Regions from separate parts of the Lacticaseibacillus parahuelsenbergensis genome, predicted to be linked through region 2. Evidence: predicted binding sites of a transcription regulator. Region 2 holds the regulator's gene; each other region holds the start of a gene.
The links. Region 2 encodes CtsR, which represses protease genes until heat stress. Its sites were predicted from a motif close to TTGGTCAAAAAAGGTCAAANA; they were not measured.
Positions count from the first base shown of each region.

Region 1 (6,849 bases), 800 kb from region 2:
GTTCAAGAAGGGGCGGTCCAACTTTATAAGACTTACCATACAAATGACTACATTCTCGGTGCGGTCGGTCAATTGCAGTTTGAAGTTTTCCAGTTTCGGATGTTGCATGAATACCACTCCGAGGTTGTGATGACCCCGATCGGCTCGCGTATTGCCCGCTGGATCGATCCGGATCAAATGGACGAAAAGATGAGCAGTTCGCGGAACCTGCTGGTGCAGGATATTCACGGTGATCCGTTGTTCTTGTTTGAAAACCAATATGCCGAGCGGTGGTTTGCGGACAAGTATCCGGATGTGAAATTGACGGCTAAGCTTTAATCTTGGCAACAAAAAAAAACGGCTATTAGCCGCTTTTTTGTTGCCGAATTTTGAGGCACCCTTTCGCTTATACATGAGAACCATGACGATGCATCGTTTGATCGCCTAACGAATGAACAAAAACTCTCTTTTATTCAGCCTGACGTTCTAGCTTAGGCACCGTTACCTCGGCTAAATGGTGGCCCATGATTGGCGAAACCTCGTCAATGGACTTTTTGAGCAGCCGGTCAAGCGTGAAGGCAATTTCCTCACGTTGAATGTTGCGGCGTTCGTTGGTGAACAGTATCTCGATGTGTGAAGGTGCTTCTGTATAAACAACGGTGGTTTGACCGAGTGAAAAGACTTTGACAAGTCGGGCATCAGTGCCGCTTAGTTGCTGGCTTACCAAATTTCTAAAGCTGTTGGTGACATTAATTAGTCGCATGGTCAGGCCCTCCATTTCTCTTCCTACTGGTTTTATTATAAAACAATTTAAGGAAAAATAATATTATGTACAATCGAAAGCCCGCGAACATTTTGTCCGCGGGCTTTCTGTCTTTGTATCAATCATCCTGATCGTTATGATCGGGTGATGTTTGCTGGTTGTTACTTTTTACTGGTTTTTGAAGGCGTTTCGGCTTTGGCTGGTTCGCCAACCGTAATTTCACCATTGCTGATGCGGGCTTCAAGTTCCTTGGCATCCGGATGATCCAGATAGAAGTCGGCTACCCGATCTTCAATCTGTTCTTGGATAACCCGCCGTAATGGCCGCGCACCCATGGATGGATTGTAACCCAGGCTGACCAGCTTCTCTTTGACCGGATCGGTGACATGAATCGTCAGGCCCTGACTCTTGAGATTATTGTTGGTGTCAGTGATCATTAAGGAAACGATCTTCAACAAGTCATCTTTAGAAAGTGGCTTGAATTCAACAATATCATCGAACCGGTTGAGGAATTCCGGCTTGAAGTAATTGCCAAGCTGATCCAGAACGCTGTGCGTCTTGCCACTCAAGGTTGCACCAAAACCGACATTAGCCTCGGCGTCAGTTGATCCGGCGTTGGACGTCATGATGATGATGGTGTCCTTGAAGGAAACGGTACGGCCTTGCGAATCTGTCAAGCGGCCATCATCCAGAATCTGCAGGAACATGTTCATAACATCGGGATGGGCTTTTTCAATTTCATCTAACAAAATCAGACTATAAGGATTCCGACGAACTTTTTCAGTTAACTGGCCGGCTTCCTCGTAGCCAACATAGCCTGGCGGTGACCCGATCAGTTTGGAGACGCTGAATTTCTCCATGTACTCCGACATGTCAAACCGAATCATGGCATCTTCCGAACCGAACAGTTCTTTGGCCAGCTGCTTGGCCAGCTCGGTTTTACCAACACCGGTAGGCCCAACGAAGAGGAAGGAACCGATTGGCCGGCCGGTCTTATTGAAGCCAATCCGGTTACGGCGAATGGCTCGCGCAACCTTGTCAACCGCCTCGTTTTGACCGATGACGTGTTTTTCAAGATCGCTGGCAAGGTTCTTCAACTGTGCCTGTTCTTGTGCTTTCAGTTCACCGACAGGAATGTTGGTCTTTTCTTCGACAATCTTTTCCATGTCCTTTTCGGTGACAGTTGGCACTTCATTTTCAGGGAGATTTGATTGCTTCTTGGCCATGTCTTCTAATTTCGTGACTTGATCGCGATAGAAGGCGGCTTTTTCGTAATCTTCCTGTTTCAGTGCTGCCTGCTTTTGATTCTCGGCATCCGCAATCTTGGTTTTAATCGTTTCAGGATCAACGGTCGCAATCGTCAGATTCTTGCGAGAACCGGCTTCATCCAACAGGTCAATGGCCTTGTCAGGCAAAAAGCGATCCTGAATGTAGCGGTTGCTGAGTGTAGCTGCGGCTTCAATCGCGGCTTCCGTGTACTTAACGTGATGGAAGTCTTGATAACGCGGCTGCAAGCCTTTTAGAATTTTAATGGTTTCGTCAACGCTAGGTTCTTCAACCATGACTGGCTGAAGTCGCCGAGCAAGCGCGGAATCTTTTTCAATTTGACGATACTCGTTGCTGGTGGTTGCGCCAACCAGTTGCAATTCGCCACGAGCGAGGGCAGGTTTCAAAACATTGCCTGCATCCATGCCGCCTTCAGCGTTGCCGGCACCGACAATTTCGTGAATTTCATCAATAAATAGGATAATGTTCTTATTTTGTTTGAGTTCATCGATCAATTGTTGCATCCGCTGCTCGAATTGACCACGAATACCCGTTCCTTGAACAAGGGAAACGACATCGAGACGAATGACGTGACGATCCTGTAGCTTTGCCGGTACGTCGCCATTGGCAATCTTCAATGCCAAGCCTTCGACGACAGCGGTTTTACCGACACCGGCTTCACCGATCAGAACCGGATTATTCTTCGTCCGGCGATTCAGGATTTCGATCACCCGCGAGATTTCTTTGTCGCGGCCGATGACCGGATCAATTTGGCCTTTGCGTGCCTGTTCGGTCAGATCAATACCGAATTGACCCAGCAATCCCTTACCACCATTGCCATTGCGGCCGTTGTTACCATTGCCGCCGCGTCCTGCCTGAGTAGGCGGGATCTGCGCGTTAGGCTGTTGCGGCCGATCCATTCCCTGATTCATCGCACGGAAGATATCATCTAAGCTCCCGAACCCAAACGGATCAGTAGCATTTGTTGGATTCATATTTCCTCCTGCTTGTTTCTTGAGTAATTGATAACAGTTTTGGCAGAGATTGATCTCCTGCCGCGTACCGTTAACAACGGTTGAAAGATGAATAGTGGCTGGATTCTTATGACAGTTTTCACATAACATTTTGTCACAACCTTCCTGTCTAAATAGGTGCCACATATAGTCGAAAAAGGTTTGACCTTTCTTGACCTATGGCAATAGTATACACCCTCATGTTGAGAATGCAAGCACTCGACACACAAGAGTGCTAAAAAGTTCCAAATATTTCAGTGATATCAGGCATTAGCGCTTTTTCAATGCCTACTTTTATGCTAACCTTATGGAGTGAGGTGAGGCAAATAGATGACTCAGGATTATGTCGCTTTAATGGATGAGTTAAAGACTGGTCAGCGTGACAAGATCACGGTGACGCCCGAAACATTCATGGCGTTTCGGGCGGCATGGACAAATTATCCCGATCGTGAAGAAATTGTGGGGACGGCCAAACGCGATGGTGTCATCGAATACCATTACCGGTCAGTTGATTCCCGCTAAATAAGCGTCAAATCTCATGTGACGCTTGTGGCAAGCTACAAAAAATGGTAAGGTTTACATGAATTGTTTTAGGTGTTAGTGTGCCTATAAACTATTCGGAAAAACACTAGAAATCTAGTTAATATGAAGGAGCAGATCAGTCATGGAAAAACGTGAATTTAACATTATTGCAGAAACCGGGATCCACGCACGTCCGGCAACCTTGTTGGTACAAGCAGCCAGCAAGTTCAACTCAGACATCAACTTGGAATATAAAGGTAAGAGCGTTAACCTGAAGTCCATTATGGGTGTTATGAGTTTGGGTGTTGGCCAAGGCGCCGATGTTACCATTTCTGCTGAAGGTGCCGACGAAGCAGACGCAATTGCTGCTATTACCGATACTATGAAAAAAGAAGGCTTGGCTGAATAATGGCTGAACATTTGAAGGGAATCGCTGCTAGTGATGGGATCGCCACAGCGAAGGCCTATTTACTGGTTCAACCTGATTTATCATTTGACAAAAAAACGGTTGATGATCCTTCAAAGGAAATCAATCGGCTGAAGCAGGCACTTGATCAAAGTAATGATGAGTTAAAGGTTATCCGTACAAAGGCCGCTGAATCGCTTGGCGAAGAAGAGGCTCAAGTTTTTGATGCCCATATGATGATTTTGGCTGATCCTGACTTTACCGGTCAGATCGAATCCAAGATCAAGGACGAAAAAGTAAATGCCGAACAAGCTGTGAAGGAAGTTTCCGAATTCTTCATTCAGACCTTTGAAGGCATGACTGATAATCCATATATGCAGGAACGTGCTGCCGATGTTCGCGATGTAACAAAGCGTATTATGGCGCATTTGTTGGGTCGTACATTGCCGAATCCGGCGTTGATTGATGAAGAAGTCATTATCGTGGCTCACGATTTGACCCCTTCTGACACGGCACAGCTCAACAAGAAGTATGTGAAGGCATTCGTCACTGATATCGGTGGTCGGACGGCCCACAGCGCAATCATGGCGCGTTCATTGGAAATTCCTGCTGTTGTCGGAACCGATGACGTCACCAAGAAGGCCCAAAACGGTCAATTGATTTCCGTTGACGGTCTGACTGGTGAAGTGGTCATTGATCCTTCGACGGATGAGGTTGCCAAATTCAAGCAAGCTGCTGAAGCATTTGCCAAGCAAAAGGCTGAATGGGCGCAACTGAAGACGGCGAAATCCGTGACGGCTGATGGCAAGCATTTTGATGTTGCGGCTAACATCGGGACCCCTAAGGATCTTGATGGTGTGCTGGCAAATGGTGCTGAAGGTATCGGCCTGTATCGTACCGAATTCCTTTACATGGATTCTTCCGAATTGCCGACTGAAGACGATCAGTTCGAGGCCTACAAGAAGGTTCTTGAAACCATGAATCCAAAGCCGGTCGTTGTTCGGACAATGGATATTGGCGGGGATAAGCATTTGCCGTACCTGCCATTACCGCAAGAACAAAACCCATTCTTAGGTTATCGTGCGATCCGGATCAGTCTTGATCGTCAGGATATTTTCCGTACCCAATTACGTGCTTTGTTGCGCGCGTCTGCATTTGGTAATCTGCGGATCATGTTCCCGATGATCGCAACCATTTCCGAGTTCAAACAGGCTAAGCAGATCTTCACAGAAGAAAAAGACAAGTTGGTTAAGGATGGCGTTAAGGTATCCGACAACATTCAGCTTGGCATTATGATCGAAATTCCTGCTGCGGCAGTTCTGGCTGATCAGTTTGCTAAGTATGTCGACTTCTTCTCGATCGGGACTAACGATTTAATTCAGTACTCAATGGCGGCTGATCGTGGGAACGAACATGTTTCTTACCTGTATCAACCATACAACCCATCGATCCTCCGGTTGGTCAAGCATGTGATTGACTCAGCCCACAAGGAAGGCAAATGGGCTGGCATGTGTGGTGAAGCTGCTGGTGATCCGATCATGGTTCCGTTGCTGCTTGGTATGGGACTTGACGAATATTCCATGTCTGCAACTTCTGTTCTTAAGGTGCGCAGCTTGATGAAGCGGCTCTCCACCGAGGACATGGCTAAGATGGCCGATGTTGCTCTAAATGAAAATATTTCGAATGACGAAAATGCGGACTTGGTTAAAAAGACAACCGGTCAGTAATGACGTCATGATTTGAAGAAGGCTGTCATCCCAAATAGGGTGGCGGTCTTTTTTAATTGCTTTAAAGCTTTGGCGAGAGCTTTGTCATTTCTTTTAAGTGGCTTGGTAAGTAGACGGCAATGCCTGGGCAGATCGTATTTACCTGGTGCACATGCAGCATTTTCAGAAAAGTGGTATGGTTATTATGTAAACTAAAAAGGTCGAGCCGCGATGCAGATCTGTGATAGTAAGTATGGTGGTTCACCGAATGAGGGGGAATTGCATGTATTTACAACATCAAACAAAAACAGGCTTGCAGCGCAGGACTGGTGCTTTTTCCACTGCGCGTGTTCGGTTACGACTAGTGGCGCTCATTTCGACAATGGGCGGGCTTCTTTTTGGCTATGATACCGGCGTCATCAATGGCGCTTTGCCGTTTATTTCCAGTGAACTTAAATTAGCACCGGGTTTACAAGGATGGGTCACCAGTAGTTTAACGTTAGGCGCGGCATTTGGCGCTGTGTTGGTCGGCCGAGTTAGTGACCGATATGGGCGTAAACGTTTGATTACCGGATTAGCCGGTTTATTTTTTCTCGCCACACTCGCTTCTTCACTAGCGCCTAGTGCTGGTTGGTTGATTGGGGCCCGGATGGTCTTGGGGCTGGCAGTCGGTGGTGTTTCGGTTTTGGTTCCTAGTTTTCTGGCTGAAATTGCGCCAACGAATCGGCGTGGTCGGCTTGTGACCCAAAATGAATTAATGGTCGTCTCTGGGCAACTGCTTGCGTTCATCTTGAATGCCGTTTTAGGGACGAATTTTGGTAATGTGCACGGTATTTGGCGGTGGATGATCGTCTTAGCCGTGATTCCGGCTATCTTGCTAGGTGTCGGTACCCATTTTGTTCCCGAGTCGCCGCGTTGGTTAATGATGAAAGGTCGTCAGCAGGATGCCAAAGCCAGTCTTGCGGTTTTGCGAACGCCGCAAGAGGTTCCAAATGAGCTTGAACATTTAAAACAGACGATTGCAAAAAGTGCAGAACATAAAAAGGTCAAGCCGGTTGATGCGCTCAAGGTTAAGTGGATTCGTCGACTATTGATGATTGGTATCGGCTTAGGCGTTATCCAACAAATCGCTGGGATTAATGTCATGATGTATTATGGAACATCAATTTTGCAGATGACCGGATTTGGCCGCAA
Region 1 is NZ_CP132482.1:1,749,420-1,756,268, reverse strand. Features, by position in the region: gene LACPH_RS08255 (peptide chain release factor 3) at 1-318, shown strand, start outside; gene LACPH_RS08250 (DUF1827 family protein) at 449-742, opposite strand; gene LACPH_RS08245 (ATP-dependent Clp protease ATP-binding subunit) at 904-3,132, opposite strand; gene ykzS (protein YkzS) at 3,352-3,543, shown strand; gene LACPH_RS08235 (phosphocarrier protein HPr) at 3,686-3,952, shown strand; gene ptsP (phosphoenolpyruvate--protein phosphotransferase) at 3,952-5,676, shown strand; gene LACPH_RS08225 (sugar porter family MFS transporter) at 5,939-6,849, shown strand, end outside.
Region 1: a site for CtsR is predicted at 3,181-3,201, ahead of LACPH_RS08245 (ATP-dependent Clp protease ATP-binding subunit). Genes of this name have one in related genera too.

Region 2 (6,849 bases):
CACGAAAGGCGTAATGATTTGGGCACTGTCTCAACGAGAGACTCGGTGAAATTATAGTACCCGTGAAGATGCGGGTTACCCGCGACAGGACGGAAAGACCCCATGGAGCTTTACTGTAGCTTGATATTGAGTGTTGGTACCGCTTGTACAGGATAGGTAGGAGCCGTAGAGATCGGAACGCTAGTTTCGATGGAGGCGTTGGTGGGATACTACCCTAGCTGTATGAACACTCTAACCCGCGCCACTAATCGTGGCGGGAGACAGTGTCAGGTAGGCAGTTTGACTGGGGCGGTCGCCTCCTAAAATGTAACGGAGGCGCCCAAAGGTTCCCTCAGAATGGTTGGAAATCATTCGCAGAGTGTAAAGGTAGAAGGGAGCTTGACTGCGAGACTGACAAGTCGAGCAGGGACGAAAGTCGGGCTTAGTGATCCGGTGGTTCCGTATGGAAGGGCCATCGCTCAACGGATAAAAGCTACCCTGGGGATAACAGGCTTATCTCCCCCAAGAGTCCACATCGACGGGGAGGTTTGGCACCTCGATGTCGGCTCATCGCATCCTGGGGCTGTAGTCGGTCCCAAGGGTTGGGCTGTTCGCCCATTAAAGCGGTACGCGAGCTGGGTTCAGAACGTCGTGAGACAGTTCGGTCCCTATCCGTCGCGGGCGCAGGAAATTTGAGAGGAGCTGTCCTTAGTACGAGAGGACCGGGATGGACGTTCCGCTGGTGTACCAGTTGTGCCGCCAGGCGCATCGCTGGGTAGCTATGAACGGAAGGGATAAACGCTGAAAGCATCTAAGTGTGAAGCCCCCCTCGAGATGAGATTTCCCATTCCTATATGGAAGTAAGACCCCTGAGAGATGATCAGGTAGATAGGCTGGAAGTGGAAGTGCAGCGATGCATGGAGCGGACCAGTACTAATCGGTCGAGGACTTAACCAAGTAGAGCGTGAGCAGGAGCGCTTAGGAACCGGAGCATAAGCGGGCCTGAGTTCGTTGGCCGGGTTTTGGCCAATGGACTCAGGGTCCTTATGAGGAGGTTTCTGCGACTGCGAACGCGTTTCGATGAAATACGCCGATTCTCAGCAAAGCAAACCAGCAACAATGATAGCCAGTTTTGAGAGCGCAAAGTTCTCATAAGTGTGGTGGCGATAGCAAGAAGGATACACCTGTTCCCATGCCGAACACAGAAGTTAAGCTTCTTCACGCCGAGAGTAGTTGGTGGGAAACTGCCTGCGAGGGTAGGAAGCTGCCACGCTTACATATGGAGGATTAGCTCAGTTGGGAGAGCGTCTGCCTTACAAGCAGAGGGTCACAGGTTCGAGCCCTGTATCCTCCATTGAGCCGTTAGCTCAGTTGGTAGAGCAACTGACTTTTAATCAGTGGGTCGACAGTTCGAGCCTGTCACGGCTCATTTAACCCACCTTTTGCGGGTGTGGCGGAACTGGCAGACGCGCTAGATTTAGGTTCTAGTGGTTTTTGACCGTGGGGGTTCGAGTCCCTTCACCCGCATCGTATCTTGAACGGAATGCTCGGGTCTTTGAAGGCCGCTCCTCGGTCATAATTGAATAGGTTTGATATGCGGAAGTAGTTCAGTGGTAGAACATCACCTTGCCATGGTGGGGGTCGCGGGTTCGAATCCCGTCTTCCGCTTTTCACTTTATGCCGGGGTGGCGGAATTGGCAGACGCACAGGACTTAAAATCCTGCGGTCAGTGATGACCGTACCGGTTCGATCCCGGTCCTCGGCATTTTGTTGAAGCACCCATAGCGCAACTGGATAGAGTGTCTGACTACGAATCAGAAGGTTGTAGGTTCGACTCCTACTGGGTGCATCGTCGATCGCCTATGAAGCTAAGCTGGCGCCGATCAATTTAATATGCGGTATGCGGAAGTAGTTCAGTGGTAGAACATCACCTTGCCATGGTGGGGGTCGCGGGTTCGAATCCCGTCTTCCGCTTTACCGGGAAGTAGCTCAGCTTGGTAGAGCACTACGTTCGGGACGTAGGGGTCGCAAGTTCGAATCTTGTCTTCCCGATTCTTGGATCACGAAAAATCGTGGTCCTTTTTTCGTTTTCAAATGCAGAAATTTGTATAAACTGACCAATGCCAGTATAATGTGTAATAGTCAAGATTGGTCAAAGTCAAAAAGGATTGAACGACATGCAGCGTGAGAATATTTCGGACATTATTGAGGCTTATCTAAAAACGATACTGGCACAGGAGGCCGCCGTTGAAATACGGCGAGCCGAGATTGCGCGTCGTTTTAATTGCGTTCCTTCGCAAATCAATTATGTCATTAAGACCCGGTTCACACCGGCTCGCGGCTACATTGTTGAGAGTAAACGTGGTGGCGGGGGCTACATTCGCATCGTGAAGGTCAAATTGACAGATGATCAGGATTTCATTCAAATCATGCGGCAGCACATTCCCAAGCGCTTGCGGTTACGCGATGCACGTGATTTGATTCAGGAACTGTTTGACAATGGCCTTATTTCCCAGCAATCAGGTAATTTGTTGTTGGCGGTCATGAATCATGAGACTTTGGGCATTCTTGATCAAGGGACAGAAGAGCATTTACGGTCGCGCATGTTCCTTGCATTTTTGGATCGTTTGCGGTATGAAAGATAGAACAGTTTATAATTAGTTTTCTAAAAAGGAGCGTGCTTATGGACAACTTATTTACCCCTAGTGCTAAAAATGTTTTGCTTTTAGCCCAGGAACAAGCGAAGTATTTCCATCATCATGCTGTAGGCACTGAACATTTGCTTATGGCGCTGGTTATGGAAAAAGATGGAATCGCTGGTAAGACGCTGCGTCAGTTAGGGGTCACAGAGAATGATGTCCATGACGAGATCGAGCGCTTCACAGGGTATGGAACTGTTGATGCCGCCGGTCAAGCTAGCGATAGTTATTTGCCTTATTCACCAAAGGGTAAGGAAATTCTGGCGTTTGCCGGCGACGAAGCAAAGCGCTTAGGTGCTTTGAAGATCGGCACCGAGCATATTCTGCTGGGGTTGCTTCGTGAAGACGATATTTTAGCCGCGCGGATTCTCCAGAATCTGGGCCTCAGTCTTTCGAAGACACGACAAATGGTGTTTAAGAAAATGGGCATTGCGGACACCGCTGCCAAACGCCGGCCAATGGCGCGTGGTGGTGCCCGCCAAGATAGCCAAGGGACCCCGACACTTGATGGCCTTGCGCGCGATTTAACCCAAATGGCGCGGGAAAATCGGATGGATCCGGTGGTCGGCCGCGAAAAGGAAGTTCGGCGTCTGATTCAGATTCTGGCCCGGCGCACCAAGAACAACCCAGTGTTGATTGGTGAACCAGGTGTCGGGAAAACCGCGATTGCGGAAGGCTTTGCCGAAAAGATTGTCGCGGGCAAAGTTCCGGATGACATGCTGAATAAGCGACTGATGATGCTTGATATGGGCTCACTGGTTGCAGGCACAAAGTATCGTGGTGAATTTGAAGATCGCCTGAAGAAAATCATTGATGAGATTTATAAAGATGGCAACGTCATTTTGTTCATTGATGAATTGCACACGCTGATCGGTGCCGGGGGTGCTGAAGGGGCCATTGACGCTTCCAACATTCTCAAGCCGGCCTTAGCTCGTGGCGAGTTGCAGTTGATCGGGGCAACAACCTTAGACGAATATCAAAAGTATATTGAAAAAGATGCTGCTTTGGAACGGCGGTTTGCGACCATCCAAGTCGATGAACCAACGGAGGAAGAAGCAGAACAGATTTTGAAAGGGCTGCGTCCACGGTATGAGGCGCATCATGGCGTCACCATTACTGATGAAGCTTTGCATGAAGCAGTTGTTTTGTCCTCACGTTACATTACAACGCGCTTCCTGCCTGACAAGGCGATCGATTTAGTTGACGAAAGTGCTGCCAAGGTACGATTGGACAAAGCTAATGTCGAAACCAAGTCTGACAAGCTTCAGGACGAATTGGCTAAGTTAGTTGCCGACAAAGAAGACGCGATTGATCATCAAGACTTCGAAACAGCGGCTACCATTCGCACCAAGGAAGCGGACGTTAAGGCCAAACTTGCTGATACGCCGGAACCCGTGAACGAAAGTGGCGTTCGAACCGATATCAAAGTGACAGGTGCCGATGTAGCAGAAGTTGTGTCACAATGGACTGGTGTGCCGGTTACCCAGTTGCAAAAGAAGGAGTCCGAACGTTTGGTCAACCTGGAGAAGATTCTCCATCAACGGGTTGTTGGTCAGGATGAAGCTGTTTCCGCAGTTGCACGGGCCATCCGCCGGGCACGTTCTGGATTGAAAGATCCTACCCGCCCAATTGGTTCCTTCATGTTCCTTGGGCCAACTGGTGTCGGGAAAACCGAGCTGGCGAAAGCCCTAGCTGAAGCGATGTTTGGATCAGAGGATGCCATGATTCGGGTTGACATGTCCGAATACATGGAGAAATTCAGCACCAGTCGTCTGATTGGCGCGGCACCAGGTTATGTCGGTTACGATGAAGGCGGCCAGTTGACGGAAAAGGTTCGCAACAAGCCATATTCCGTTGTGCTGCTGGATGAAGTCGAAAAGGCGCATCCGGATGTCTTTAACATTTTGCTTCAAGTCTTGGATGATGGCTACTTGACCGATGCGAAGGGGCGTCGGGTTGATTTCCGTAATACGATTTTGATCATGACCAGTAACATCGGGGCAACTGCCATTCGCGACGATAAAACGGTTGGGTTTGGCGCCAAAGATCCAACCGCAGACTTCAAAGCCATGAAGAGTCGGATGTTAGATGAATTGAAGAAGAGTTTCCGTCCTGAATTCCTGAACCGAATTGATGAAACGGTTGTCTTCCACAGCCTGAACAAGGAAGAGCTGCATGAGATCGTCAAGATCATGACCAAGACCGTGCTCAGTCGCATTAAGGATCAGGGAATCGATGTCAAAATTACGCCAGCAGGCATTGATGCCATCGCGGCTGCCGGATTCGATCCTGAATACGGGGCACGTCCGATCCGACGGGCTTTGCAAACGGATGTTGAAGATCAACTGAGCGAACTTTTGTTGACAGGCCAAGCGAAGACTGGTGATTTGATTCAAATCGGTGCCAAAAAAGGCAAGCTAACGTTTACTGTCAAGGAAAACAAAGGCAAGCATAAAGAAAATGGTGCATCGAAGGAACCGGTTAAGGCGTAAGCGATAGGTCATTGACCTTTCGTAACACTGAAACTGGTCGGTAATTAAGTAGAAAATTAAGAGGCTCCAAGATCCCGAATACTAACGGGATCTTGGAGCCTCTTTTTTTGTCTTTGCGGGTTAGCGATTGCGGTCTTCTTCCGTTGCCTCTAGCCGGCTGATAAACACACGATTACGATCACGGCGCGCTTTGCGAGCGGTACGACGCTCAGGGTAGCCACTGAATAAGAGTCGTTCTTCTGCAGTTACCGGAGTGAAACTCGGCAGCGGTGTTGTTTGACCATCAACGACCACATAGGTGCTAAAAGCTGTGGTTGCCAAATAAGTCTTTCCGGTCGTTAACGTTTCTCCCATGACTCGACAGAAAACCTCAATTGATCTGGTACCGACTCCGGAGACGAATGCTGTCAGTGTGACGCTATCATTGGCAGCAATTGGATGGCGAAAATCTACCGAGTCAGTCGAAGCCGTAACCACAATTCGCTGACTGTATTTAACCGCCGCAATTGCGGAAACATCATCAATATAACTTAACAACTTACCGCCGAACAAGGTGTTATGAGCATTGGTGTCGCCAGGCAACACCAAGCGGGTCTGAATCACTTGGCGATCAGTCAAAATGCACCCCCTTTAGCGAAATGAGCTTACTTGGATAACCGCGAACCAGCAGTCAAACATTACGCAGTCGCCTCTGCAGTTTCTTCGTCTGGAATCATCTCATAAATGCCGGCTGCTCCCATGCCGCCACCAATACACATCGTGACCAACCCATAACGGCCGCCGGTGGCCTGCAAGTAGGAAAGAATCTTGCAGGTCAAAATCGCACCGGTTGCTCCCAACGGATGGCCAAGTGCCAAGGCACCGCCTCGTGGGTTGACTTTGTCGACAGGCAGATTGAGCTTATCAATGCAGACAAGCGACTGAGAGGCAAACGCTTCGTTTAATTCGATACTGTCCATGTCATCAATGGTTAAGCCTGTCCGGGCCATCACTTTTGGCACCGCATAGATCGGGCCAAGTCCCATAACGGCCGGATTGACGCCAGCTACGGCATAACCGACAAAACGGGCAATTGGCTTAACCCCTAACTCGGCAGCTTTGTCTGCTGACATCAAGATGACAAAGGCGGTCCCATCACTTAATGGTGAAGAAGTACCGGCTGTGACCTGACCACCATCTTCTTTAAAAGCGGGCGGCAAAGCGGCTAGTTGATCCATCGTTAGATTGCCACGGACCCCTTCATCTTTGTCGAAGACTTTAGTGTGACCTTCGATGTCGCCATAGTGAACAGGAATAATCTGATCATCAAAAGCATGAGCTTCCTGAGCCGCTGCAGCTTTATGATGACTGTGCATAGCAAATTCGTCCATTTTTTCGCGTGGCACCTGGAATTTTTCGGCAACTACTTCGGCGGTTAGCCCCATTGGCATATAGTCTTGAGGCTTTTCAGCTCGTAATGTCGGATTGATACCGGCCATATCAAAGGACATTGGTACCTGGCTCATGGATTCAACCCCGCCCGCAACAATGATATCAGCTTGATTAGCCATAATGGCGTTGGCCCCGGTTGCGATAGTTTGAATTCCTGATGAACAGAAACGATTAATGGTTTGAGCGGGTACCGAGTCTGGCAGGTTGGCGCGTTGAGAGATCATTCGGGCTACATTGAGTCCTTGAAC
Region 2 is NZ_CP132482.1:2,546,037-2,552,885, reverse strand. Features, by position in the region: rRNA gene LACPH_RS11930 (23S ribosomal RNA) at 1-936, shown strand, start outside; rRNA gene rrf (5S ribosomal RNA) at 1,136-1,252, shown strand; tRNA gene LACPH_RS11920 (tRNA-Val) at 1,261-1,333, shown strand; tRNA gene LACPH_RS11915 (tRNA-Lys) at 1,336-1,408, shown strand; tRNA gene LACPH_RS11910 (tRNA-Leu) at 1,424-1,506, shown strand; tRNA gene LACPH_RS11905 (tRNA-Gly) at 1,576-1,647, shown strand; tRNA gene LACPH_RS11900 (tRNA-Leu) at 1,659-1,744, shown strand; tRNA gene LACPH_RS11895 (tRNA-Arg) at 1,755-1,828, shown strand; tRNA gene LACPH_RS11890 (tRNA-Gly) at 1,882-1,953, shown strand; tRNA gene LACPH_RS11885 (tRNA-Pro) at 1,958-2,031, shown strand; gene LACPH_RS11880 (CtsR family transcriptional regulator) at 2,157-2,624, shown strand; gene LACPH_RS11875 (ATP-dependent Clp protease ATP-binding subunit) at 2,663-5,170, shown strand; gene LACPH_RS11870 (acyl-CoA thioesterase) at 5,291-5,788, opposite strand; gene LACPH_RS11865 (thiolase family protein) at 5,848-6,849, opposite strand, start outside.

Region 3 (6,849 bases), 1.4 Mb from region 2:
GCATTAAAAAAGAACGTGTGCTACTAACCGAGTTACGGAATCGGGCGCAAGTCGTGATCGATACCACCACGTTGAGCCCGCGACAGTTACGCGAAAAGATCTTCTTAAACTTCAAAGAAAATAGCGGTCAGCCAGCCTTTCATATTGAAGTCATGTCATTTGGGTTTAAATATGGGCTGCCGATTGATGCGGACATTGTCATGGACGTCCGGTTCCTGCCTAATCCGTTTTACGTCAAGGCTTACCGGCCAAAAACCGGTTTGGATCAGGAAGTTTATGACTATGTAATGGACAATGAAGATGCCGAGAGTTTCTACAACAAATTTTACGATTTGCTGGCTGAGATCATGCCCAAGTATAAAGCCGAAGGGAAGACCAGTGTGACGATCGCGATCGGTTGCACAGGCGGTCAACACCGAAGCGTTGCGTTTGCGGAGCGCATCGGTAAGGCATTTTCGGATGCGTATGCGGTTGATATTACCCATCGGGACATTAAGAAACATAAGGAGACGGTGAATCGTTCATGAGTCGGGAAACTAAATTTATCCGCGTCATTCGCGGGCGGCGTCCTAAAGTCGTCGTGATTGGCGGCGGAACCGGATTGCCGGTTATCTTGCATAGTCTGCATGAACAAGATGCTGACGTAACGGCAATTGTGACGGTTGCCGATGATGGCGGGTCGTCAGGTACCATCCGCAATTATATTAACGTAGTGCCGCCTGGTGATATTCGCAATGTGCTTGTTGCCTTGTCGGAGTTGCCAAGTCTGTATCTGGATATTTTCCAGTACAGATTTAACACGACCGATGCGTTTTTCGCCGGCCATGCGATTGGCAACTTAATCATTGCGGCTTTGTCAGAGATGAAAGGCGGCATTTTCCCGGCGGTTCAGCAACTGAGCGAAATGATGCAGGTGGATGGTCACGTTTATCCTGCCAGCAACACGCCGCTCACACTTAATGCCGAGTTCACAGATGGGACGAGCCTATCCGGTGAATCCGAAATTACCGCTGCCGGTAAGAATATCAAGCATATTTCCGTCTCCGAAACCGATCCGGCTAATGGTGAACCTAAAGCTGTCCATGAAGTCATTGATGCCATTATGGATGCCGATGTGGTTGTGCTGGGGCCCGGCAGTCTGTTTACCAGCATCCTGCCGAACCTGATGATTGGCAATCTGGGTGACGCTGTGAAGAAAACGCAGGCTGAAGTCATCTATATCGTCAACATCATGACGCAGAAAGGCGAAACGCAAAACTTCACCGATGCCGACCATGTTCGGGTTTTGAATGAACAGATGGGCGAGGATTTTGTCGATACCGTTCTCGTCAATATCGAACCGGTCCCCGAGAATTATCTCGATCACCAAAAGTACAACGAAATTCTGACGCCGGTTAAGCATAATTATCAAGGTTTGCGGGATATGGGCTGTCGTGTGATTTCGGAAGATTTTTTGAAGTTGCGTGATCGCGGCGTTTTCCATGATGGCGACAAGGTGGCCAAGGAAATTTTGAATTTGGCTTTTCAAGTGAGCGCAAAAATCCGGAGGTGAGGGCATGGCAAGCTTTGCCAGTATGGTGAAAAAAGAACTGACCCAACTCGAGGTTCATCCTGAACATGCGAAGGCAGAGCTGTCGGCATTGATCCGGATGAACGGCAGCCTGACGTTAATGGCCCATCGGTTTGTGTTAAACATTCAGACTGAAAACCCGGCCATTGCCCGGCGAATTTATAGTTTGATTCGCCAGGTTTACCGGCATGAAGCCAACTTGGTCGTTCATCGCAAAATGAAACTCAAGAAAAATTATCAGTACATTGTCCGCCTGACGGAAGGTGTCAATGATATTCTGTCGGATTTGTCAATTTTGGATCCGACAACGATGGCGATTTCGACGACGGTCCCAGCAACGGTTTTGGAAGAACCACAACGGATGCGTTCGTACTTGCGCGGCGCTTTTTTAGCCGGCGGATCGGTGAATAATCCGGAAACATCGCGCTATCACCTGGAAATTTATTCATTATATGCCGATCACAATGCCGGCATTTTGAAAATGATGAATCATTTCAACCTGAATGCGCGTACCGTCGAACGCCGAAGCGGCTATATTGTTTATTTAAAAGAAGCCGAAAAAATCGCGGATTTCCTGCAGGTGATCGGGGCAACGAATGCGATGCTTAAGTTCGAAGATGTCCGGATTGTGCGCGATATGCGTAACTCGGTGAACCGCCTCGTTAATTGCGAAACGGCGAATATGAACAAAACCATTGATGCGGCCCAGAAACAAATTGAGAATATCAACTATCTTAAAGATCATGTGGGGTTGGATAATCTGCCAACCAAACTGCGCGAAATTGCCGTTTTGCGCTTAGCCCATCCGGATGTCTCGTTGCAGGAGTTGGGTGCCATGGTTCCGGGTGGGACAATTTCGAAGTCAGGCGTCAATCATCGGTTGCGCAAACTCAATCAGATTGCTGAGGGTTACCAGCAACCGGAAGATGCCTAGCAGCTATGATAATTGCAAGATAAGCAAAAAGTCATATTTATAAGATAATGCCTTTGTTTCCTCAAGATAATCGTGTACAATGTAACCGACATCAAGTTATTTGATGTAGGCGTTTGAACGACCCGGCTGCCACTTTTAGGACGCTAAAAACTGTCCGGCAGTGCGCTGGTTGACGAGTGCCACGACAAGAAACATGAGTCAGTTTACATTCGGATTTGCAGTGATGTTATTACCAGATGAAGTGGTAATTGTCACGTTCAGCGGGATACAATTGTTGCTTAGGTTTTAGGAGGAAGCACTATGGTCAAACCGATCACATTAAATGAACAACTTTGTTTTGCAATTTACAAGGCACAGAAACAATATAATCATTTCTATGCTCAGGCATTAGCGCCATTTAAGTTGACTTATCCGCAGTACATTACGTTGCTGTCGCTGTATGAACACGGCACGATGTCGGTTAAGCAGGTGGGCCAAACACTTGAGTTGGACAGCGGTACCTTGACACCGTTAATGAAGCGTCTGGAAAAAGACGGCTGGATCAGCCGCAAACGATCAACCGAAGATGAACGTCGCGTTGATGTTAGCTTGACGCAAAAGGCTTTGGACGCTCGCGACGAGATTTTTGAACATGTTGGCTCCTGCATGGAATTGATGAATTTGCCGCAAACTGAATATGATCGTATCAAGACTGAGGTAACGCGTGTCGATGAGCATCTGAGTGCTATCGCTGACGACGCCTACCCACAAGTCTGAACGATTTTTATAAGGTCAAAGATTGTGATTAAAATCTTTGACCTTATTTGACTTTAGCAGTATACTTAGCACTGTACTTTAAAGAGTGCTAAAAAACGATTTTCAGGAGGTTAGGACATGCTAGTACCTACCGTCGTTGAACAAACCAGTCGTGGCGAACGTGCTTACGACATTTACTCACGTCTATTAAAAGACCGGATCATCATGTTGTCCGGTGAAGTAAACGATCAAATGGCAAACTCTGTCATCGCCCAGTTACTTTTTCTTGATGCACAGGATTCTGAAAAGGATATTTACCTTTACATCAACAGTCCCGGTGGTGTGATCACCAGCGGCTTGGCGATGCTTGATACCATGAACTTCATCAAGTCCGATGTTCAGACTATTGCCATTGGGATGGCTGCATCCATGGCATCTGTCCTGTTAGCCGGTGGCACGAAAGGCAAGCGCTTTGCTTTGCCGAATTCGACCATTTTAATCCATCAGCCTTCAGGTGGTGCCCAAGGTCAGCAAACCGAAATCGAAATTGCGGCCGAAGAAATTTTGAAGACACGTAAAAAGATGAACCAGATCCTGGCCGATGCAACAGGTCAGACAGTTGAGCAAATCAAGAAGGATACTGAACGTGATCACTATATGAGCGCTCAGGAAGCCAAGGATTACGGCTTGATTGATGATATTCTGGTTAATAAGAATAATCAAAAATAAAGGTTTAAACGAATTGGCACACCGCTTTGGTTAGTGGTGTGCTTTTTTCGTGGGAGTGGAAGGACGGGTAGAAGGAATTTGAGGATAACCGCCGAGAATGAATCAGTATAGGCAGTGAAAAAATAAGGTTTGGGGGCAATCCGGTTCCGAAACGCGCTCACAGTCGCAGAAATCTACGTGTAAGGACCTCAAGCCTAAATGGCCAAAGACCAGCCATTTAGGCTTGAGGCCACTTACACTCCGATTTCTAAGCGCTCCTGCTCACGCTCTACAGAAAAGACTTGCAAATTGGCCCCTGATTGAGTAATATAATTAGGTACTTGCGCGGTTAGTGTAATGGATCGCACGTGAGATTCCGGTTCTCGAAATCCGGGTTCGACTCCCGGGCTGCGCAGAATTCCAGTCATATGGAAAATACCGAAAATAGAAAAGTCCGCTATGGCGGGCTTTTTGTTTGCCATAATGTGTTTGTAGGACGCCAATGTCGCTGATCAGCATAGCCTTTTTTAAGCTAAGAAAACGCCAAATGAAATCGCTCCCTCACCAAATGGCAGTTTCGCTTGAAAAATGCTCAAAACAGAACAAACAGTGATGAAAGAACCCATGACTGGCTGTGTGTAGGCTGTTGAAATAGACCGAAATACAGCACATGAAAATTTCATTAGAAGTAAGCCGAAACCCCTGATATCAAAAAGCCGCAGCGAGGTTGTCGAAACTGGTAAATGCCGAACATTTGAATCTTTATAGAAGCAGATGTTCAAACTTAGCCGGTTTTGTGATTACTTTGAGACGATTTAGGCAACAGACTTGCGATAAAGCGGAACCCCTGCTACAATTGGTTTTGTTGGTAAGGGAAAACAGCAAACGTTGGGTTCCTAATTTTTTTCAGCTTGCTGGGTCGGCAAACGACTCGGAGGGACGTGAAATGACCCATTAAAGAAGGACGTGCCTTATGCATACTGAACTTGCGTGGCTCAAAGCGATCGCGCCTGATCTGATGGGCGTCGTCACTAAACGCTATCAGGTCCTTCAATTTATTAACTGGATGGCACCAGTTGGTCGACGAACGTTAGCCGAACAGATGAAGATTTCAGAACGCGCGTTACGTACAGAAACAGATTTTTTGCGCGGACAAGGACTTTTAGAAAGTTCGAAATCTGGCATGGTGTTGACAGCGAAAGGGTTAGAAACTTTTCACGGCCTCGATCATTTGATGAATCAGTTGCTGGGAATCAAAGATGATGAAAAGCGACTGGCAACGCATCTTGGCATTGACCATTGTCTGGTTGTTTCCGGGGATGCGGATCAGAGTAGTCGGGTTCTTGATGAACTTGGCAAAACGTTGAATTCAACCTTACAGTTACTGTTACCACCCGGCCATTTAACGGTTGCCGTTATGGGTGGCACAACGATGGCACATTTAGCCACGCAGTTAACTTTTCAGCTATCTGCGGGCCGTGAACTGTCGTTTGTCCCTGCACGGGGTGGTCTCGGTGAAGCCGTGACCATTCAGGCCAACTCGATTGCGGCTGCAATGGCAGAAGCAACCGATAGCAAGTACCGGGCTTTATATGTTCCTGAGAATCTAAGCTCGGAATCCTATGAATCCTTAATCAAAGAGCCGTCAGTAAGAGATGTGTTAAACCTTATCGACAAAGCTCAGGTAGTAATTCATAGTGTGGGCGATGCGCTGGTCATGGCTAAGCGCCGTGGTATGTCGCCTGATACGATCAGCATGTTGAAAGCCAAGCATGCCGTTGCCGAGGCATTCGGTGTTTTCTACGATGCCAAGGGCAAGGTCGTTTACAAGATACCGCAAATCGGATTACAGCTTGCGGATCTTGATCATATACCGTATGTCTTCGCAGTTGCGGCGGGTAAAAGTAAAGCCAAAGCAATTGCGGCGTACATGCAACACGCACCGAGTCGAACGTGGCTGTTAACTGACATCGGTGCAACAAACTCGATTTTAACTGGGGCAACCCGTTAGAATAAAACCTTATTTCCTAAAGGAGGAAATTTTAGCATGACTGTTAAGATTGGTATTAATGGTTTTGGCCGTATCGGTCGTTTGGCATTCCGTCGTATTTACGAATTGGGTGCAAAGAGCAATGACATCCAGGTTGTTGCGATCAACGATCTGACCAGCCCAACCATGCTGGCTCACTTGCTTAAGTATGATTCAACTCACGGTACTTTCCCTGGTGAAGTTAGTGCAACCGATAACGGTATTGTCGTTGACGGTAAAGAATACCGCGTCTACGCAGAACCGCAAGCCCAGAACATTCCTTGGGTTAAGAACGATGGCGTTGACTATGTTCTTGAATGCACAGGCTTCTATACCTCTGCTGAAAAGTCACAAGCTCATTTGGATGCAGGTGCAAAGCGTGTTCTGATTTCTGCCCCAGCTGGCAAGATGAAGACCATCGTTTACAACGTTAATGATGACACTTTGAATGCAGACGACAAGATTGTTTCTGCTGGTTCTTGCACGACCAACTGCTTGGCACCAATGGCTTACTTCCTGAACAAGGAATTCGGCATTGAAGTTGGTACCATGACCACCGTTCATGCTTACACCTCAACTCAGATGTTGCTTGACGGCCCGGTTCGTGGTGGCAACCTGCGTGCTGCACGTTCTGCCGCTGCTAACACGATTCCTCACAGCACTGGTGCTGCTAAGGCTATCGGTTTGGTTATCCCAGAATTGAACGGCAAGTTGCAGGGTCACGCACAGCGTGTTTCTGTTGTTGACGGTTCCTTGACCGAATTGGTTTCCATCTTGAAGACCAAGAACGTTACAGCTGACCAAGTCAACGAAGCTATCAAGAAGCACACCGAAAACAACCCTAGCTTCGGCTGGAACGAAGACGAAATCGTA
Region 3 is NZ_CP132482.1:914,730-921,578, forward strand. Features, by position in the region: gene rapZ (RNase adapter RapZ) at 1-527, shown strand, start outside; gene mgfK (gluconeogenesis morphogenetic factor MgfK) at 524-1,552, shown strand; gene whiA (DNA-binding protein WhiA) at 1,557-2,504, shown strand; gene LACPH_RS04430 (MarR family winged helix-turn-helix transcriptional regulator) at 2,805-3,260, shown strand; gene clpP (ATP-dependent Clp endopeptidase proteolytic subunit ClpP) at 3,378-3,968, shown strand; tRNA gene LACPH_RS04440 (tRNA-Arg) at 4,291-4,362, shown strand; gene LACPH_RS04445 (sugar-binding transcriptional regulator) at 4,921-5,958, shown strand; gene gap (type I glyceraldehyde-3-phosphate dehydrogenase) at 5,995-6,849, shown strand, end outside.
Region 3: a site for CtsR is predicted at 3,295-3,315, ahead of clpP (ATP-dependent Clp endopeptidase proteolytic subunit ClpP). Genes of this name have one in related genera too.